4 regions of the Paenibacillus sp. FSL M7-0656 genome follow, and region 1 is predicted to be linked to each of the others. Evidence: a T-box and tRNA genes for the amino acid it is inferred to sense, from the RefSeq annotation. Region 1 holds a T-box; the other regions hold tRNA genes.

The links. A T-box is a leader RNA that pairs with one kind of tRNA and senses whether it is charged. The one in region 1 lies ahead of leuS (leucine--tRNA ligase), so its partner is inferred to be a tRNA-Leu.
Region 2: it has a tRNA-Leu gene. The T-box ahead of leuS (leucine--tRNA ligase) is inferred to sense a tRNA for this amino acid. The anticodon was not compared.
Region 3: it has a tRNA-Leu gene. The T-box ahead of leuS (leucine--tRNA ligase) is inferred to sense a tRNA for this amino acid. The anticodon was not compared.
Region 4: it has a tRNA-Leu gene. The T-box ahead of leuS (leucine--tRNA ligase) is inferred to sense a tRNA for this amino acid. The anticodon was not compared.

What each region holds. Positions count from the first base shown of each region.
Region 1 covers NZ_JBBOOT010000001.1:6,328,151-6,333,538, reverse strand. Annotated here, with positions in the region: gene MHI01_RS27730 (ComEA family DNA-binding protein) at 1-451, opposite strand, end outside; gene comER (late competence protein ComER) at 637-1,482, shown strand; gene leuS (leucine--tRNA ligase) at 1,463-3,907, opposite strand; T-box leader at 3,986-4,255, opposite strand; gene MHI01_RS27715 (phosphotransferase family protein) at 4,368-5,324, opposite strand.
Region 2 covers NZ_JBBOOT010000001.1:2,594,426-2,599,813, forward strand. Annotated here, with positions in the region: gene MHI01_RS11525 (hypothetical protein) at 1-17, opposite strand, end outside; cyclic di-AMP (ydaO/yuaA leader) riboswitch at 136-311, opposite strand; gene MHI01_RS11530 (glutathione peroxidase) at 683-1,162, shown strand; tRNA gene MHI01_RS11535 (tRNA-Leu) at 1,313-1,395, opposite strand; gene MHI01_RS11540 (urease accessory protein UreF) at 1,823-2,524, shown strand; gene MHI01_RS11545 (hypothetical protein) at 2,791-2,994, shown strand; gene MHI01_RS11550 (hypothetical protein) at 3,022-3,657, shown strand; gene urtE (urea ABC transporter ATP-binding subunit UrtE) at 3,688-4,383, opposite strand; gene urtD (urea ABC transporter ATP-binding protein UrtD) at 4,361-5,170, opposite strand; gene urtC (urea ABC transporter permease subunit UrtC) at 5,133-5,388, opposite strand, start outside.
Region 3 covers NZ_JBBOOT010000001.1:6,511,518-6,516,905, forward strand. Annotated here, with positions in the region: gene MHI01_RS28525 (sensor histidine kinase) at 1-996, shown strand, start outside; gene MHI01_RS28530 (NucA/NucB deoxyribonuclease domain-containing protein) at 1,106-1,588, shown strand; gene MHI01_RS28535 (hypothetical protein) at 1,783-2,007, opposite strand; gene MHI01_RS28540 (general stress protein) at 2,215-2,664, shown strand; tRNA gene MHI01_RS28545 (tRNA-Leu) at 2,901-2,986, shown strand; gene MHI01_RS31075 (helix-turn-helix domain-containing protein) at 3,318-3,536, opposite strand; gene MHI01_RS28550 (PadR family transcriptional regulator) at 3,824-4,141, shown strand; gene MHI01_RS28555 (HAAS signaling domain-containing protein) at 4,138-4,680, shown strand; gene MHI01_RS28560 (DUF4097 family beta strand repeat-containing protein) at 4,687-5,388, shown strand, end outside.
Region 4 covers NZ_JBBOOT010000001.1:1,900,793-1,906,180, reverse strand. Annotated here, with positions in the region: gene pelA (pectate lyase) at 208-1,161, shown strand; tRNA gene MHI01_RS08150 (tRNA-Leu) at 1,338-1,421, shown strand; gene MHI01_RS08145 (carbohydrate-binding protein) at 1,567-3,261, opposite strand; gene MHI01_RS08140 (divergent polysaccharide deacetylase family protein) at 3,667-4,506, shown strand; gene MHI01_RS08135 (N-acetylmuramoyl-L-alanine amidase family protein) at 4,481-5,227, opposite strand.

The DNA.
Region 1 (5,388 bases):
CAATCTTGCCATTGTCGCTAGCTTCCTCACGAACTACAGGTGGATTACTGTTCGAGCCCGTCTCGGAGGTAACCGAAGGATTCGAATTCGTACTTTGCGTAACTGGTTCAATCGAATTTGAGGTGTCCGGTGGATCATCATTCGTCTCACTTGTAGTTTGAACAACTGATTCACCTTCAACCCCAATGCTCGCAAGCTCTTTAGACTCTTCTGCCTTTGTCTCATTCCCAGTCTGCATCCCACTTGCATCCGCTCCCGAAGATGCTCCTGTATTGCCCTGAACCGAAGTAGCCGACTGTACAACAGGGAGTTCCTGCTCTATCGTCGGCTTCTCGGTGCCGAGCTGCAAGGGTTCCCAGCCACTAGGTGGTTGTTCACTTTTGCCCGACCATAATATAAGTATACTTCCAACCACCGCAGCAGCAATAGTCATCCCTTTGTTCCATCTCATTCTTCCACACCTCTCCCTGAATTCAAAATCATTCATTTCGAACACGGGCGGTGCTTCCGAACCGTTGAACTTTCCTGATGAAACAAGTTGTGCATTTTTCATGTCATGTGAAACAGGTCCTCACGCATAGAATAGAGGGAATGAACTGCGCCAGTACCGTAAAGCATGAAAGGAGGCCTGAAACAATGAAGGTTGGATTTATCGGAACCGGCAGCATGGGCAGCCTGCTAATCTATGCCCTGATCCAATCGGGTGCACTTGAGCCCCGGCAGATCGCGGCCAGCAATCGAACCCCGTCCAAAGTACGTCAGTTATCCCTCCGTTACCCCGGTCTGCATGAATCCCAGAGCAATCGGGAAACGGTGATCCGAAGTAATATCATCTTCCTGTGCGTGAAGCCGCTTGAATTCAAACATGTTATTGACGACATCCTGCCTGTCGTGAATCCCAATCATATAATTGTCTCGATCACCAGTCCCGTGCAGCTGCGACATCTGGAATCTTCACTTCCTTGCAAAGTCTCCAAAGTAATTCCCAGTGTCACACACCAAGTCGGGAGTGGAGCATCCCTCTGCATACATGGCGAACGAATGACCAGTGAAGACCGCGCTGTGTTGGAAAGTCTGCTCAGTCATATAGGCAGGCCGTACCAAGTGGATGAAGCCTGTACACGAATCACATCCGACTTCTCCAGCTGCGGACCTGCATTCATATCGTTCTTTTTGGAACAGTGGATCGAAAGTGCAGTGAAGCTGACAGGCATTAAAAGGGCAGATGCCTGCGCTCTGGCTGGCGAAATGCTCCTGGGAACAGGCAAGCTTCTCACCGAAGGAGGATACACCCCGCAAGAGCTTCAGGCTCGTGTCGCTGTACCTGGCGGTATTACCGCTCAGGCACTTGCACTGCTGAAGGTTAGTCTTGACGGCGTTTTCGACAGCCTGATCCACACGACACATGACAAATATGATGAAGATTTGTTAAAGCTGGATGAACTATTCCGAGCCGGTGAGATTAACCGGCAACAATATTAACGAGTTTGCCTGGAACGGCAATGACCTTGCGAATGGTCTTGCCTTCCAGCGCCTGCTTAACAGGTGCCAGCTCCATCGTAAAGTCCTGCATACCCTGTGCATCCAGATCCTTCGCGATCGTAGCACGAGTTACAATTTTACCATTTACCTGAACAACGATTTCTACTTCCGCATCCACTGTCATGGACTCATCATATTCAGGCCAAGCCACGTAAGAGATCCCACCTTCGTGACCCAAACGGCTCCACAGTTCCTCTGCCATATGCGGTGCCAGTGGTGACAACAGCTGCACAAATTTCTCCATCGCTTCACGAGGCAGTGTGTCCGCTTTGTATGCATCGTTGATGAAAATCATCAGCTGGCTGATGGATGTGTTGAAGCGCAGATGTTCCAGATCATCCGTAACCTTTTTGATCGTTTTGTGAGCAGTCCGTTTGAACTCATCCGTTCCACCGTCCACCGTAATCTTGTCATTGATGGCTCCTGTATCTTCGTTAATGAAGAGACGCCATACACGTGACAGGAAGCGGTGCATGCCTTCAACCCCGTTTGCATTCCACGGTTTTGTCGCTTCCAATGGTCCCATGAACATCTCGTACAGACGCAATGTATCTGCACCGAATTCATTGACGATTTCATCCGGATTAATGACATTACCACGTGATTTACTCATTTTCTCATTATTGGTACCCAGGATCATACCTTGGTTCACCAGTTTGTGGAAAGGCTCTTTAGTCTCCACAACACCCAGATCATACAGCACTTTGTGCCAGAAACGAGCGTACAGCAAGTGAAGTACTGCGTGCTCTGCTCCGCCAATGTACAGATCAACTGGCAGCCACTGCTGCTGTTTCTCCTTGGAGATCAGTTCCTTGTCATTGTGCGGATCGATAAAGCGCAGGTAATACCAGCAGCTACCCGCCCATTGTGGCATGGTATTGGTCTCGCGACGTGCCTTCATTCCCGTTTCCGGATCTATCGTATTCACCCACTCCGTAACATTCGCCAGTGGTGATTCTCCTGTACCCGAAGGTTTGATCTGGTCGATATCAGGCAGTAGCAGTGGAAGTTGATCCTCAGGTACGGTCTTCATCGTTCCGTCTTCCAGATGCAGAATCGGGATTGGCTCACCCCAGTAACGCTGACGGCTGAACAGCCAATCGCGCAGACGATAGGTTACTTTTCCTTGTCCTTTACCGTTCTCTTCCAACCAATCAATCATCTTGGCAACCGCTTCTTCATTGTTCAGTCCGTTCAAGAAATCGGAATTCACATGCGCGCCATCACCTGAAAATGCCTCTTGTGTAACGTCTCCACCTTGAATAACCTCGATGATATCCAGACCGAACTGCTTCGCAAATTCCCAGTCGCGTGCATCATGACCCGGAACTGCCATAACCGCACCTGTACCGTAACCTGCAAGAACGTAATCAGCAATCCAGATCGGCAGTTTTGCACCATTAACAGGGTTGATTGCATAAGCGCCAGTGAATACACCTGTTTTATCTTTGGCCAAATCTGTACGTTCCAGATCACTCTTACGAGAAGCCTGCTCCTGATAAGCCTGAATAGCTTCACGTTGGTCATCGGTTGTAATTGCTTCTACCAACTCATGTTCCGGAGCCAGTACTGCAAAGCTCGCACCGAACAATGTGTCCGCACGGGTAGTGAACACCTTGATAACTTCCTCGCGACCCTCAATGGCAAATACAACTTCCGCCCCTGTCGATTTACCGATCCAGTTGCGCTGCATATCCTTGATGCTTTCAGACCAATCCAACTCTTCCAGGTCTTCCAACAGACGCTCTGCATACTCGGTAATTCTCAGAACCCATTGACGCATCGGTTTGCGTACAACCGGATGTCCTCCGCGTTCACTCTTGCCATCAATAACCTCTTCATTAGCAAGTACCGTTCCAAGGGCTTCACACCAGTTAACTGCAACTTCATCCACATAAGCCAGACCTTTGTTGTACAGCTGAATAAAGATCCATTGCGTCCATTTATAGTATTCAGGGTCCGTTGTGCTGATCTCACGATCCCAGTCATAGGAGAAACCAAGCGATTTGATCTGGCGACGGAAATTGTCAATATTACGGAATGTAATATCCCGTGGATGTTCACCTGTATCCAGTGCATGTTGCTCAGCAGGCAGACCGAAAGCATCCCAACCCATTGGGTGCAATACGTTGTAACCGCGCATACGTTTGTAACGGGAAACGATATCCGTTGCCGTATATCCTTCCGGGTGACCTACGTGCAGACCTGAACCGGATGGATAAGGGAACATATCCAGTGCATAAAATTTCGGTTTAGCAGGGTCCTCACCCGTTTTAAACGTTTTATTTGCATCCCAGTATTGCTGCCAACTTTTTTCCATGACTTGTGGCTGATAGCCGTGTTTCGGCTGGTTATTCTCACTCATCTATTGTTCCTCCTTCAGGTTATTCACTTTAGCTTTAATTGCAACAAAAAAACCTCAGCATCCCGTAGCGTTTGCAGCGCTAGGGACGAGAGGTTGAATTCCCGTGGTACCACCCTAGTTAGCGGACGAACGTGCTTCGTCATCCACTCCCTTTGGACCTGTAACGGCGGTTAACCGATGCGGATTTCCATTCCTGAACCCAAGCTTTATACAAGCAGGTTAAACAGAATGGTGTAATCACCGCATTTCTCCAAGGCGAGTTCGCAAATCACTGTCAACCGGCTTGCACCAACCGCCGGCTCTCTGTTATGTACAGGAATTACTACTGATCCTTATCATCGAAATATGTATACAATATCGGGACCATTATATAAAAAAGCAAGCGCAAAGTCAATATTACACGTTATAATGACCCTTTTAAGTCACACGGTTCGTACCGTTCAATAATACTCGTTGCTGTTCAGGATAACCGAAAACGCTCAATGCCTTCCTCCAGATTATGAATGGTCCAATCCACATGTTCCTGATTATCATATTGACGATAAGCGCACTCAATACGCAGCACCAGGTCAAAGTACAAGTCATAGAGACTTCTTCTTTTCAGCTCACTTTCAGTCGTAATCGCATGCCCATACCCTTTCACAAAACCAGGCGTATAGTTAAAATGACTGAAATAATGCTCCATCAGAGGATCTGCCCACAGTGAACGTTCAAAATCAATAATCGCTGTGATTCGACCCGCGTCCACTAGTACATTGCCATCCCACAGATCCCAACTGATAAGCACAGGTTCTTTGACATCGTCCAGCACATCCGATTTTTCTTCAATCAGGCGTCTCAATTCAGGGTAATCGATCGAAAATGTAATCCCGGCTTCTTCCCCGTCGGTAAGAATGTCATCCATCAGATTCATAAATGCATCTTTCCATGTGGAATATCGCTGTTTTTGCTCCGAGAAATATCCAAACTGCTCACCCTTGATTTCATTAATTCGACGATTGTACCGACCGAGCTGGTGTTCAATGGCCTCCTGCTCTTCCGCAGAATATTGATCCTTGACCTGATTATAGGGCACTCCAGACATGTACTCCATGATAAAATAGCGCGCTGAAGCCATAGTTAACGAATCATCATAAGCCAACACTTGGGGTACGGGAACATCCTGTAGCTCCGTAATGAGGCGTAGTGCCTCAACTTCGGAAATCATGAGATCCTGTTCACAGCGCATCAGATTTGTCGAAGCTGACGGTGCAATTTTGAGTACCACTCGCTGTGCGTCACTCAGTGTAATGAGATATGCATGATTGGCCCAGCCATCCACCATTTCCTTGTAGTCCTGTATACTTGCAGAGAAATGCTGCTCTATTATGGCATTCAACTGTTCTGACGTAAGTCTTGTTTTATATGTACTTTCCATTTCTACACCTCACATTGACAATTGATTTATCTTCTCAGAGAACGCTTTCTATCCAACTATTATC
Region 2 (5,388 bases), 3.7 Mb from region 1:
ATCATCTCAGTATCCATCATTCGTTCCTCCCTTGGCGTGAAAAGACAACAAAAAAGAAGCGTGGGGGACCAAGGCCTCCCGAACGCTTCTTAAATAACCCATGGCGAAAACACCATGAACCAGCGTACGGCTTGTTGCCTCTCCCTTTAACGCTTACGAGGTTAGCTGACGGATTCGGGCGCGAGAGTCGCCCTATTTCCGGCTGTCACCGGAAAATTCACCCCATGAATGCCCACTGTCCTGGACAGCGCATTCCGTTGGTTCCCCCGTTTCCCATTCATTAATGAATGGAAACTCAGCGATTAAAACATCGTTCGTATATCTTAAGGTAAGATCGAGCGATATTATCGTTTGTTTCGTTTTTCAAGTACAATTTAGTTTAAATTGAAATTACGTTATGAATCATACACCCGTGCCATGTCGGTGTAAAGTCCGCCCAGATCACCAAATCGGCAGATTTTTGCCAATTCCTATCCATAATAACGCTTACAACAAAGTTATACTCTATCTATCTCTTCAAGGCTATCTAATTCTCACTCTGGCGTAAATCACTTCGCAATTCATTCACGTATTCTGCACAACTTGCCTGTTTTGATTCTTTTAACACCATATTAGTTTTGAAATATTTAATTGCAACCAATATAATAGAAGATATAAGAGTAAATAAATGGAGGCGATTTAGATGACAGTCTACGATTACAAAGTGAATACCCTTCGCGGTCAAGAAGTTGAAATGTCCGACTACCGTGACAAAGTGCTCCTGATTGTGAATACGGCAAGCTCATGCGGCCTTACCCCTCAATTCAAAGGTCTGCAAGAATTGCAAGACAAGTTTCAAGATGCTCCATTTGAAGTGCTTGGTTTCCCAAGTAACCAGTTTGCACAGGAAAAAGGATCTTCCGACGATATTGCCGAGTTCTGTCAGATGAATTATGGCGTGAGTTTCCCCATGTTTGAGAAAATTGATGTGAACGGCTCAAGCGCTCACCCTCTTTTCCAACACCTTAGCACAGAGGCTCCTGGCCTGCTCGGCTCCAAAGCAATCAAATGGAATTTCACCAAATTCCTCGTGGATCAGAACGGACAGGTCATTAAACGTTATGCTCCCAAAACAACACCGGACAAGATTGAAGAAGATATCAAGAACTTACTTCAAAAATAATACACAGGCCACCCGTAGCCGGAAGGTAGAGCAGCATTGCCCCGGTAATGGGTGGCCTTTTTTCCTCAACTTTGATGTCATACTGTTCGAAAAAGACAAAAAAAAGAAGCTTCCCATTAATGGAAAGCTTCTTTTTAATCGTTCATATGATGCGGTCGAGAGGACTCGAACCTCCACGGGCATACGCCCACTACCCCCTCAAGATAGCGTGTCTGCCATTCCACCACGACCGCATGTCGTAAATAATCGGCAACAGAATTGATTATACCGGGTTCAGAACTAAAAGTAAAGTATTTTTTAATACTTCTTTTTCAGCTAGGCATTTTCATCAAAAATCGCATAATCTCGTCATCTTTACCCATGAACTGCATATGATTAGATTTGATCCCCTCTTTTTCGGTAAGAGCCGATCTTTTTGATTCATTTATATATAGTCCTCCATGAACTTCACCACATAAATAACACAATAAGTTATATAAAATAACACAAATATTAAATTCCAGATTTAATCCATTAATTTTCACGGATACTATTGACAAAAAGCGGACATTTATGGGATGATAACTATCATATAATTCGGATTTTTAAACATAAAGCAAACAAAAAGGAATATAAATGTCACTTTAAGTGACATTTAACGAACACAGGAGGCGAATGATTGTGAACCGTGGGAATAAGCTGCTCGATTATGTCAAACTGCTTGATTCCTCTATTCAGGTTGGAGGGTTCACCCATTCCTTCGGCATGGATATCCATATCAGGGAGGGTACCATTCGTAATGCTGAAGATCTCGAATCATTCATGCGTTGTCAGTTGCATCCGAGCATCGTTCGTCTTGAAGGTATGGCCATCAAAGGTATCTATACTGCAGCAGATCACAAGGATACATGGCGGATAGCTCTTATCGACAAGCTTGTCCATGTTCAGCGAACCCCTGGAGATCTCAGAGAACAAGCTGCCGCCATGGGTAAACGATTGATCAGACTTGCACGAGCTCTGCACCCCTGGATTGAATTCAGCCAGCTCGAACAGATCTTTGCCAAATACGATTCGGTTGGCTGCCTCTCTACTGTTCATGCCTGGATTAACCACCACCTCGACATCCCGGTCGAAGAGGCGGTCCTTGGTTACCTGCATTCAGCCATGAATGCCTGCATAACCGAAGCCTCCAAAGTCATTCCCCTGAACAACGATACAACCAAGGATCTGATGGTCCGCCTGGCCACAGATCTGGAGAATGAATGGAAGACCGTCAGCGCCTCGGCTGCGGATGGACTGGCACAGCCAACCTCGATGTCCATGAAATCGTTTTTCCCCAGTTTCCATATGCTCGGAGCTGGACTTCATGCCTACAGGGCCTAATCCTCTTCCTCCTCATGCCTGCTCCCCTTCATTCAAAAAAACTAAAAAACACGCGGCAACCTCCTTGCCGACGTGTTTTTTGTCATTTTATTTGTTTTATTTACGTATTTACGCCATTTATAATCACAAAATACACTTTTTTCCGTCTTTTTTAATTGTTAGATGACGAATTTACGTATATAATAAAACATACAGCTCGCATTTCTATATATTCTACATGAAGAAAGAGCGGCTGAATACTACATTCTAACCAGGGGTGAACCCTTTTGAACAAGAAAAAACCAGTTACTCCGTTCGGATGGGCCATCAAACGACGGCTAACCGAACTTCAAGTGGACCAGAAGACCTTTTGTGAACAGCATGGCATCCCACCCTATCGTTTATCCAATCTCATTCACGGCACACGCAAAGCAACCCGATTCAGGCACCTGGTCGCTGATATTTTGGATATTCCAGATGAACTGAGATAAGATTTCTGCCAAAGGAGGGTCTCATCCATGAGACATGTTACATCCGATCTGGAGAGGCTGTCGTTCCAGTCCATACGTCACCAGCTCATCATCGTTGATGACAATTGGATTATCCAAAGTTGTAACCGTGCCTGGCAACAGGGACTTGGTCAATGCTCACCAAACCCGGATATACACAGTAGTCATAGACATTACCTGCATCTGACGGAAGCCTGGGCAAAACGAGGCAAGAACGCTAACATGGCACTTGTCGCACAGAATTTGAAAGAACGCGGAATACCCTTTAATCGAAATCATACATATGACATCTGCGTGTATACTGTATACAACGAAAAGAGGTGGTTTCGTGTAGAACTCACCCCTCTATCTTATGCAAATTCAATTCTGGATACCGATCTCGCTTTAATTGCACACATGGATATTACCGAACAAAGAAAGACAGAACACCAATTAAAAAAGGCATTGTCTGAAGTGCGCACATTGCGCGGACTGCTGCCTATTTGCGCCGTCTGCAAACAAATCAAGGACGAAGAGGAACACTGGAACTCCGTTGAGAGTTATCTGGAGAAGCATACCCACGCCGAATTCACCCATGACATCTGTCCGGAATGCATCCGGCGGTTATATCCGAAATACTCGAATATCCTGGACAAGCGTTCCTGAAACCTTTCTCCACTCGCCGACTAACTACAACTATACGGAGAGATGATGTTCAAACTGCGACATATCCAGCTCTTGCGGTGTCCCATGCAGGGTTATGGTTCCTTTGTCCATGATATAGATGTAATCTGCGGCACTTCGTACAAAATCGATACTCTGCTCTACCAGTAGAACCGAGAGGTTCCCCTTTGCCTTGAGGTGCAAAATTACCTGCCGAATGTCCTCCACGATAGAAGGCTGGATTCCTTCTGTCGGCTCATCCAGTAGCAACAACCCAGGACGCGAAGCCAATGCCCGGGCGAATGCCAACTGCTGCTGCTGTCCACCACTCAGATCCCCGCCCTGCCGTCCATACATCGTAGCAAGCACTGGGAACATCGCCAGTACATCCTCCGGGAACGTTTTTACTCCCGGTGCACTTGTCTCCAGACCGAGCAATAAGTTTTCTTTCACCGTAAGCTGCGGGAAAATCTCCCGCCCCTGCGGTACATAACCAATCCCTGCCCGTGCCCGCTTGGCTGAGTCCAAGGTGGATAACTCCTGATTTTGCCACTGAATACTGCCCTTGCGTGATTTGAGCAGCCCCATTAATGTTTTCATCAACGTTGTTTTCCCCACACCGTTACGACCCATCAGACACACCACCTGTCCAGGCTGTACATCCAGGTTCACACCACGAAGCACATTGCTTTCCCCGTAGCCAGATTCAATTCGTTGCAGCGACAGCATGGTCATCCCTCCTTTTGCCCAAATACACTTCCGCCACTTTCGGGTCTGCCTGTACCTCCGCCATCGTACCTTCCTTCAGCAGTTTCCCTTCATGCATCACCGTTACCTTGGCTGCGAACTCTCGCACAAACTCCATATCATGCTCCACCACCACAACCGAGCGCTCACGCGCAATCTCTTGCAGAAGTCGCCCGGTCTTGTGTGTTTCTTCATCCGTCATGCCTGCGGCTGGTTCGTCCAGCAACAACACACGTGGCTCCTGCAGAAGCAACATGCCAATCTCTAGCCACTGCTTCTCCCCATGTGATAACGCTCCTGCACGAGCATCAACGCGGTCTTGCAGACCAATCTGGAGGGTAACATGCTCCATGGCAGCACTCATTTTCCCATATCGACGAATACCGATGGCTTGCAAAGGGGAACGGCGAGTCTCCCCCGCCAGCGTCAGATTCTCCTGTACCGTCAGACCTGCAAAGATCGATGGCGCCTGGAATTTGCGTCCCACACCTTTGCGAACAATCTGGTGCTCCTTCAGTCGTGTTAATTCCGTGCCATCCGCCATCTTCACCGAGCCGGACATGGGTTTTGTTTTGCCACATATCACATCCAGCATCGTTGTTTTCCCAGCACCATTGGGTCCGATTAAAAAATGCAGGTCATGTTCATGCAGCTTCAGATTCATGCCTTTGACAGCAACGAACCCACCAAAGGCCACCGTAATATCCTCGGCTACCAACACCGCTGATTCCTCAGTAGACTTTAGGTTTTTCCCGAGTGACTTGGACATGCGCACTCTCTCCTCTCCGCTTCAGCAAGCGAACGACATGACGATACACACCTACAATACCGTTTGGCATGAACAAAACCACCGTTACAAAGAGCCCACCAATGACAAACAGCCACCCTTCGGGATAAGCCTCACTAATGCCTGTTTTGGCTGCATTCAGCACCACTGCTCCGATGACCGCTCCAATAAGCGTACCGCGACCACCCAATGCAACCCAC
Region 3 (5,388 bases), 180 kb from region 1:
TCTGTCGGACACAATTGCCGATTTTTGCAAGGGCAGGATACAGATCCCGAAACGGTAATGCAGATTCGTGATGCAATAAAGAAACAACAATCCATTAAGATTGATATTTTAAATTATACAAAAAGTGGTCAGAAGTTCTGGAACGAACTGAATATTGATCCGATCTTTAATGAATCCGGAGAGTGTTTATATTTTGTAGGCATTCAATACGATATTTCAGAACGGAAGTATGCCGAACAGCAGTTGAAGTTTGCAACTTCCATGGCTGAGATGAACAGCAGAGGGCAATTGGAATTCATCGGCAAGCTGAATCACGAGCTTCGTACCCCGCTTAACGGCATTATGGGCATGATCGAACTTGCAAGTATGGGTGAAACTACGGATGAGCAGAAAGAATATCTGGAGCTAGCACGTCAATCAGGTGAGGCGCTGCTGAACATCATTAACAACAGCCTGGATATGGCGAAACTGGGCAGAGGCAAAATGGATGTTGAAAACATTGAATTTCAGCCGTTGAAGCTGATCCAACAGATTGTGAAGACACATGAGCCTGCGGCACGGAATAAACAAATTCGTCTGCTCTGTCATGCTGATCTGAATGTTCCTGATGTGCTTATCGGTGATCCGCTAAGACTTCGGCAGGTACTGGATAATTTGCTGAGTAATGCAATTAAGTTCACAGAACAAGGTGAAGTGCAGTTACAGGTGGATGTGAGGCAACAACTGATGGATACCGTTGTATTGGTATTCTCTGTGCGTGATACGGGAATTGGCATTCCTCAGCATCAGATCGAACCATTGTTTGATGCATTTACCCAGACCGACATCTCCCATGCGCGCCGATTTGGCGGAAGCGGTCTTGGTCTGACCATCTGCAAAGAACTGCTGGAACTGATGAATGGTCAGATTTCGGTGGAGAGTACAGAGGGGAAAGGTACACAGTTTGAGGTGACACTGCCCTTGCTGCGCCAACAGGCCATTCCCAATGTAGGATAATCAATCAAGCAGAACAGCCGGGCGGTCTCGGCTGTTTTTTTATTGTATTGGATTGTTTTACGAACGGGCGTTCTGTTATAATGCAAGTGTTGAATGGGGGAGACACAGCATGAGTAAGAGACGCACAAGAAGAAAACGTAAAGGTAAGCAAGGTTTCAAAAAGCAGGTTCTGACGCTGGTAGCAATGCTACTGGTAGCCCTCTATGCCTGGCCTGGGGGCGAATGGCCCGAGGAGATACCTAATCCATTCGGTGGGACTAATAAGAGTGTAGACCATACCATTACGTTCCCTTCAGAGCGTTATCCCGAAACAGCCAAACATATTAAAGCTGCTATCAAGGCCGGGCATTCGGATGTATGCACCATTAATCGTAATGGAGCGGAAGGCAATCGGGATCTATCACTTAAGGGTGTTCCGGTCAAAAAAGGTAAGGATCGTGACGAGTGGCCCATGGCGATGTGTGCTGAGGGAGGAACAGGTGCAGATATCCAGTACATTACCCCGAAGGATAATCGTGGTGCAGGTTCATGGGTAGGGAATCAGTTAAGTACATATCCGGATGGAACACGAGTGAAGTTTGTAGTGAAGTAACAACAGGATATGGTTGGGCAGAAATAAGGATTGTAAGGCCTTTGTTGTGAGGTCAGTGGCAGCGTGGTACAGGATAAGTAGAAGAGAAAAACCAGACGTGCATGCGTCTGGTTTTTTGGTGTAAAGTGCTGGCATAAATAGATCTAGTTAACGTATCTATACGGGAACTGGAGTTTCTAGGATTACAGAGCCGACTAAACGAGTTGCATTCCGCTTAAATGATGAGACCGGATGCTTAACAGACGCGTAACATGTTCCACCTCATCAAACGGTATCCACAGACTGCCGTGGACCGTACGTAAGGAAAGAATGGATGTATCAGCGGTACGCTCGGGAAATCCGGTTACCGTCTGACCGCTTGTATTACGAACCATGATCTGTTGCTTGCGCCGGATGGCAATTTCTACCTCTTTTTTCATAAGTCATTGCTCCTGATTATGAGATGTTAAATCCATATGTCAATGTTTTCAATGGTTAATTTGTCTTCTTTATCTAGTCTATCAGAACTAGGTATAGATTTCCAGAAGAGAAATCAACAATCTTCTAGGTGATTTGTCTTAGCTGTGGATGATCCGTTTTTGAATGGGGATTACGGGGTTATATTAGGGTAAAAGGAGGGGAACGGAATGACACAATTGATTATTGGGCTGGCCCGTACCGAGAACGAGGCTATAATTATGCTGAATAAGGTCAAAGAGGAAGGCATCAAGGATAAATATTTGGGAGCGGTGGCGAAGGAGCAGCTTAATCTGGAGCTGGTGAGCGAAAAGACGGGGCTGCCCAAACCTTTGAAGGGTGCCGGAACAGATGGTGCCTTTGGCGCTCTGAAAGGCATATTGGCTGGTCTGGGGAAGCGAATGGATCAGACGATGTCGATCGGAAATGCAGTGCGTAGACTCGCTGGTAATGAGATTGGGAGTGAGACCGATGATTTGGTGCTTACACTGACTGAAGCGGGGATCTCGGAGGAGGATGCGCGGTATTACGAAGATTGGCTGTTAAAGGACCATATCTTGGTTATCGTGGAGTGCAGTGAGGAAGAAGCGGCTCGTGTTCGACCTATTTTACTTTTTTAGTTTAATTTAAGGCTGATTTTAGGTTTCTTTAATGTTGGGGAGGTATTCTTATCTCACACCTCCCTTAATATAGATTGGTTTACCGGAAGTCCGGGACCGCAACTCGGACTTTCTAGGCACTGTGAGCTGACGCTTGCAGTGCCTGTTTCATTTTTTTTATTATTTTTAATAAAAGTGTTGCAAAGTTAATTAGTTCATGGTAAGATATTTCTTGTCGCCAAGAAATACATAATCCTGCCGGGGTGGCGGAATTGGCAGACGCACAGGACTTAAAATCCTGCGGTAGGTGACTACCGTACCGGTTCGATCCCGGTCCTCGGCATAACTAGGTTTATTCCCGATAGACAGTGTTAAATGGACGATAATTATCGTTGGGTTCTGTGTACTTGTAATGAAGCATTTGCAGGTACACAGGATTCGCGCAAACACACTCGAAGCACTCCACCGTAAATTGCGGAAGGGGTGTTTTTTGTTGTGGTGAGAATTACGAAAGTTAGTGTAGATAATCGTGGGAAGCGGCGTAGCGCGGTTCCTCGATTATAAGCGTGCTGAGGGGTTAGCCGAGCAGACGCAGAGCGACTATACGCGGCACGGCTTTATTCGGAAGTATCCGAGCGCTTGGTCAACGGCAGATAGACTTGCGGATGCGGCCTTCAAGTATCTGGCGGAAGATAAACGCATTGCTCTTGTTCGGCGGTCAGAAAAGGCCGACGTCCAATAGGTGGTTCGAGTCGCAGACCGTGGATTCCCTCTCTGCGATAGGCGTTTATGTAATTGTAGACGGTGGAAAGTGAACATCCGATGAACTTGCTGATGTCCTTTCTGGACACTCCATGAAGATTAAGCAAGATCGTTTGATATCTTTCGTGCATTCGCAAGTCCTGGTCGCTATGATGGCTGTCTTCATTGCCAAAATTTCAGGATTGTTCGGTCTTCATTAAGGAGTTTTGATAGTTTCACTTGTCGTACCTCACAGGCTCATAGGGTAATGATTTTACGATATACGGCATTGTTTCCGCTGTCCAAAAATATACCCAGAAAATGGAGTCAAAGGGAAAAATATTGACAGGTACCTTGCAATAAACGGTAGTAGGTGGTAATATTTGTATTAACAGCTACTGTTTATTGCTCAGTACTAAATAAAGCGTGGTGAAAAATTATGAATGTTCAATTCAAGAAGGGTGTGTTGGAGCTTTGTGTTCTTGTTTTAACATCAAAAAAGGACCGTTACGGATATGAGTTAGTTGAACAGATATCGCAAAAATTTGAAATAGCGGAGGGAACCATCTATCCGTTGTTAAGAAGACTGGCTTCGGAAGGATTATTTTCAACCTATTTATCCGAATCGGATGAGGGACCTCCCCGCAAATACTATAAGATTACCGATGAGGGAAGGAAAGTTATGAACAAAATGATTGAAGAATGGAACGCTTTTGCCGTAGGAGTGCAGGAAATGATTGGGGAGGGATCGGATTGAATAAAGAAGCCTATCTAAATGAATTGGCACAGTATCTGAAGCTGCTTCCTCCTGAGGAATTTACTGATATTATGGCTGAATTCAGGGAACATTTTGAGTTTGCCAAATTAAGCGGACGGTCTGAAGCAGAGGTGATCTCCAAGCTGGGAAATCCCCGATTGGTTGCTCGTGAAGTACTTGCCCAGTCTCAAATTGCAAAGGCGGATAAATCGCCTACGCTCTTAAGCGTAACTAAAGCGGTTTTGGCAACAGTGAGTTTAGGATTGTTCAACTTAATTATCGTTATGCTGCCATTTGTCGCTTCTTTAGTTATCATTGCCGGGGGATTCGGCTTTGCAATTTTCTTAATCATTTCGCCGATCTTATTCATTATTCAGAATCAGTCGGTCGCGTTTTTCTTCAATGATATTTTTCTTATGCTTGTCTTGGTCGGTGGAGGAATTTTGATAGTCATTGGAGCATTAAAATTTACCCGAATTTATTACAATCTTGTTATCAGGTATCTGAAATATAATTTGAAAGTCATAAAAAGGATGTGAACTATATTGAAAAATAGATTCCGGAACTTAACCAGACTTGCTCTTCTACTGATCGTTATCGGAGTAATTGGAAATGTAGTGCTGTATATGTTAGGAAAGTCGCCATTCAATTTGGGTGAGATTTCTACTGAACAAAATGTTCGGATGGACCAGACAACAAACGTCCTTATCCATACAGAAACAGGGACGGTAGATGTGGTGCCAATTAAGGGACATGAAATCAAGGCAAATTTGGAGGGAAAGACAACAAAGCAGTCGCTGAAGGATTACCGGCTGGATATCACTCAGGATCAGGGACAAACCAGAATTGAAGTTGTTCAGGACAGCAAATTCCGTTTCTTTGATATCTATACGAACCTTAAACTCACGATAGGGATTCCTGAAACCCAGTTAAACCAGCTGCAGGTTGTGACTGACACAGGAAATATTTATGTAGGCTCCGTCTTGGCGAGCGAATATCGGGTGATAAGCGACACGGGTTCTATAAAGATGGATATAAAAGAAGGGGTAATAAACGCAGAAACAAATACGGGAGCAATCACTGCTTCTTTTGTTAACATAAGTCAAAATATCCGTGCTACATCTGATACGGGAGATATTCTCATCCAAACAGCTGAAGCTCCCCAAGCACTGCGCACCAAATTGTTTGCGGATTCTGGAACCATTAAGGTGACACTGCCGAATTATCAGGATGGTTATATCGGTGAG
Region 4 (5,388 bases), 4.4 Mb from region 1:
TATGTAGAATTAGAGAGATTATATTCATTAAGTTGCATATATTGACAAAAATCGATTTTTTGCATATTATCTGATTATCCAATCCACATATTGGATGAAAATTGATTTTATTATGCGATAAATACAAATAAAGGAGGTTTGGGGCGTATATCATACGTAAAGTAGAAGTGGAAGATTTATAAAAACGAACATAGGAGAGTGTTACATTTGAAAGCGAAGAAAATAATTACTTTTGTCCTGGCATGTACGATGGTGTTCTCAGTAGTTGGAATGGCAGTTCTCCCTGTAGGGACGGTATCTGCTGCAGATGCGTCGGGTACTACAGCGAGTATTTCTGATATTTTGAAGAACCAGCTGCCGGATGGAGGTTGGAGAAAAGATTATAAACAGACAAGTGGAGAGTGGGCAAAGTCCACGATAGACAACAAGGCTACATACTCAGAAATTAGAAGATTGGCGAAGGAATTTAAAAAGACGAATGATCCGCGTTACTCCACAGCTGCAATCAAAGGAATTAACTTTTTGATCAACATGCAGTATTCAAACGGCGGGTGGCCACAAGTTTACCAAAGCTCCGGATACCACAAGCACATCACTTACAATGATGATGCCATGATTAATGTAATGATCATGCTGGATGAAGTAGCAGCACGAAAAGGTGATTTCTCATTTATCGACAGCACACTTGCTAACCGCAGTAAAAATTCAGTTGCCAAAGGTGTGGAGGCGATTCTGAATACACAGGTCGTTTCAGGTGGTAAGCTGACAGCATGGGGACAACAACATGATTCCAGCTCTCTTAAACCAGCGAGCGCAAGAATCTACGAAGTGCCATCGTTGACAGCTGGAGAGAGTGTAACGATTGTTAAATTTTTGAAAACCAGACCTGCTAACGCTAAAATTACCGCATCCATTAAAGGAGCGGAGGCTTGGTTTAACAAAGTGAAAATAACGGGTTACAAGTATGAAAGAGCTAATGGAGATAGTAAAATTATCGCTGATTCCAAAGCTGCACCAATTTGGGCACGCTTCTATGAGATCGGAACGGATAAACCAATCTTCATTGGTCGTGACGGGGTAGTTAAATACAAATTAAGTGATATTGATAAAGAAAGAAGAGGCGGTTATGCATGGTATGGCAACTGGCCTTCCAAGCTGTAATTTGTAGTATGCTTCCGTTTTAATGAACCAAACTATTAGCAGCAGTTAAAGGTAAAGCCCGAATCGACATGGACGTCTGATTCGGGCTTTATTGTTATTATTTTCAGTGTTGACATGATAGATTACGCATGATATATTATTTCTTGTCGCCGATATGGATGACGGAGATACAATATGCGGTCGTGGCGGAATTGGCAGACGCGCACGGTTCAGGTCCGTGTGGGCTAACCCCCGTGGAGGTTCGAGTCCTCTCGACCGCATCTAAAAAAAAGACTCCTTAAGCTAACGCTTAAGGAGTCTTTTTTTGCATTTTTTGATATAACACTAACTTTAGTGATGAGTATTCAAGAGGTTAGTGCTTAGCTGCACGTACAGCAAATGTCTTCCATCAGCCATACGGAACGTTTATTGTGCTGCGGTAACATTAACGCTGTCAATATTTGGTCCTTCCGATCCAGTGGTGACCACTTTCAATGTATTGGTCCCCGTGTTCATGGGGACCTGTATTGTTTTTTCAACCCAAGTGGACCAGCTTCCCGTAGCCGGAAAGGGCTCGTTGCTGATGACTTTGGTTCCGTTCACAAAAATGTCGAGGTTCCGTGTGCCGCTTTCCAGCGCATAACGAAACTTTACGTTTTTGGTACCTGTTGTCGTGTTATTAATGCCGTTCCATTGAATGGCTGAACCAGTCATCGCATTGAAGTTAACATACCCGGAGCCAGTGTAACCGGGGTAGATTGTTTCAATGGCAGCTTCCGTAAGTGACGTTCCGGTCTCGGCTTCATACGTAGTGCCACTGCCTGTATTCCCGCCGCTATTTCCGCCAGTAACGTTGGCAACAAACGTTGTTACGCTCTGAGGCGGGAGCTGTGCCGTGAAGGCTCCATTGGATACGGTAAGCGGGGTTCCGCTTGCCAGGTTTCGACTGCTGTCCGTAATCCATGAGGACACAGTAGAGGCATTACCATTCTGCAGAACGAATTTTTGGCTTGTGGCTGAAGTTCCACGGTTAATCGCCACGACGACGACTTTGTTATCACCTTTATAGGCTGAGACAAATGTGTTTGTATCCGGATTTTTCGTTGCATCGACTCGCAGGTAGCCTGGACGCACGAATTTAGAGAAATGAGCCATATTATACCCGCGTTTGCTTATGGTACCGTCCTCTTTCATCGGACCATACTGTCTGCGGATGTACCACCACACGTAGGCCTGGAAATCACCTTCTACCATGGCATTGTGCATGTGATAGGAAACGTCTAATGCTTCAGGCCAGCGGTCTGCTGAGTTGTTGTCACTGTTCGGAACATACACCTCAGTCATCCACAGTTCTTTACCGGCTCCTTTTTGCTTAAAGAGAGGGTAGGCAAAATTCGAAATCTGGGTTCCATACGTATGTGCTCCCAGAATGTCCATGTTGGCAAGTGCCTGCGGATCATTCAGGATTGGGTCGGATATGTTCTTTAAGTATTGGAAGGATTCAGGCGCCATGACTTTGGTACCTTGAATGGACCCGGCATTTTCTTTCATGAATCGAAGGATCTCTTGTGGAGTCCACCAGGTCCAGTCATGAGCATAATCGGGTTCATTTTGCACAGAAATGGCATACAGATCTACGCCGTTATTTTTCATGTAGGTTACAAAGTCGTTCAGATGTTGCGCATATGCGGCATATTTGTCGTATTTCAGACGTTTGGCATTTGTGTCACCATTGTGGTTGAACGTTTCAACCATGCTGCTTGGAGGATTCCATGGGGATGCAAATACAATAGCACCCTTTTCGATAGCCCGCTTGGCTGTGGCAACTTCACGGTACCAGTTATTAGAATCTGGATCAACGTAGATCCTGAGAATGGAGAAGCCTAATTGATTCTGGTCATTACCAAAAGCAGTTTCACGTTGAGCGGGAGTCAGATCACCAATCCAGGCAGGAAGGTTAATGCCCCCAAAGCCCTTGATCAGCTGTTTTTCCGAGGACAAATTAATGTTGGCATCACTGGCTGCTGACACATTTGTCGGGGTTAACATCAAAGGCAGGGCTGTTAAACAGGCCAAAAGAACATTAATCGTCTTTTTTAGTTTGAATTTCACTACTTTCATCCTCCTCGATAATAGTAAGTTACATAGAGAAACCGCAACCAGGAATAACAAACAAAATAGCGGATTGTCTGGCATTTATTTTATGTAAACCCTTTCAAAACCTCCTTCCATAAATCATAGGATAGAAATGAAGCATAGAACCTCTTTCATTTGTTGATTCTACTAAATAATTCCTAAACTGAAAACCTGACAAATTACAGTATTTTTTCTAATTAATCTCTATTTTCCAACTGTTCAATGACAGTTATTGTCTGAATGCTAAGGAGAAAACTGGAATGATGGAGATCTTCACTAGAGATAGAGGTCTTCAATGGCGGGGATATTATCATTAAGGAAGGCTTTGGCTTACATATTCCTCCCTTCATTATCAAACAATGAGATCACAGAAGTTACGGGGAGGGAATCATGATGAAGGTACAGAGAAAGAATTATCGATTCATTGCAACTATCATGGCATTATTGATTGTGTTTTACGCAGGCATATCGGCAGGTGGGCCTACAGTGACAGCTTCAGAATCCACATCGAATCACAAACGGTTAGCGATTATCATCGATGATGTTGGTAATGACATGAAGGGTACGGCAGAGATCCTGGCGATGCCAGTTAAACTAACGGTAGCGGTCATGCCTTTTTTGCCAACAACGAAGAAAGATGCGATAGCTGCACATGAAAAGGGGATGGATGTGATTGTGCATATGCCCATGGAACCCAAGAAAGGACGACCGGAATGGCTGGGCCCGGGTGCAATCACATCCAATCTAACAGATGAAGAAGTACGGGAACGTGTGGAGAAAGCGATTGATGATGTGCCACACGCCATTGGCATGAACAATCATATGGGTTCCAAAATTACTTCGGACAAACGCATCATGTCCATTGTGCTCGATGTATGCAAAGAGCGGGGCCTCTTCTTTGTAGACAGCCGTACGAACTTTCGCTCCGTAGTGGGGGAACTGGCCGTATCCAAAAACATGCCACCTGTAGGTAATGACATTTTCCTGGATGATCAAAACTCCAAGCAACACATTCGCAAGCAACTGGATCTGGCTGCTCAGCGTGCGATCGATAAGGATATCTGTGTTGTCATTGGTCATGTCGGCCATTCAGGGATGAACACATCCGCAGTAATTCGTGAATCTGTCTCCCGTCTGCAAAATCAGGTTCAATTTGTAGGAATCGGTGATCTGGTTCGAGATGTGTGGCAATGGCATTCTGCTCCTACACTACCGACAGATAATAAATAATGCCATTGGCAATGGACTGGGCGATTCGTTTTTGCTCAGTGGGGTCACTCATTCTGGTTCGATCTGCCGCATTGCTCAAAAATCCGGTTTCGACGATGACGGCAGGTTGCTTCACGTAATTCAATATATAAAAGGGCTTGCCCCATACGACCCCGTGCTCCGTTTCGTATAACTCGTTCATGGCGTCCTGAATGGATTGGGCCAGCAAATAACTCCTGCCTTCTTTCTGGTGCAATACCACCGGGCCGTGTGCATTCGATCGGGGACTCCAGTTCGCATGAATGCTGACCACGATATCTGTACTTACTTCTTCGCTAAGGCTTTTACGTTGGGCAAGATCTCTGGTATGACGGGAGCGGCTGTTCAGCCAGCGGTTCTCATCGCTAAGTGCATAATCACCAAGCCGATTGATGATAACGGCATAACCTTTGCTGCGAAGCAGGAGATAGACCTTTTGGCTAATGGCGAGGTTGATATCTTTTTCCAGCACACCTTGGGCTGACGTACCACCGTCAATACCGCCATGGCCTACGTCGAGCAGGATAACGGGTGCTGCAAAGGCATGATGACTTGAGCGATAAGCATCTCCATCGGTCACTGGCAGCATGGATGGACTGTTCTGGGACGGGGCTGCTTTTTCATGCGCGACATGGTGGGGCAGGATGGGAAGACAATGGAAGCTAATGAGCAAGGCCACCGAAGCGGTCAGCAGCTTATACATGGGAATACACACTCCTTCATGAAATAGGTACTCGATGCAGATTACAGACTGTATGGATACCTTTGGCATTAGACTGTGCATTTTGAGGGTTTTCATACTTCTTTCAATAAAAAAATGTTTAACCACTGCACATCCTGCACACAATAGAACTATCGTAAGCT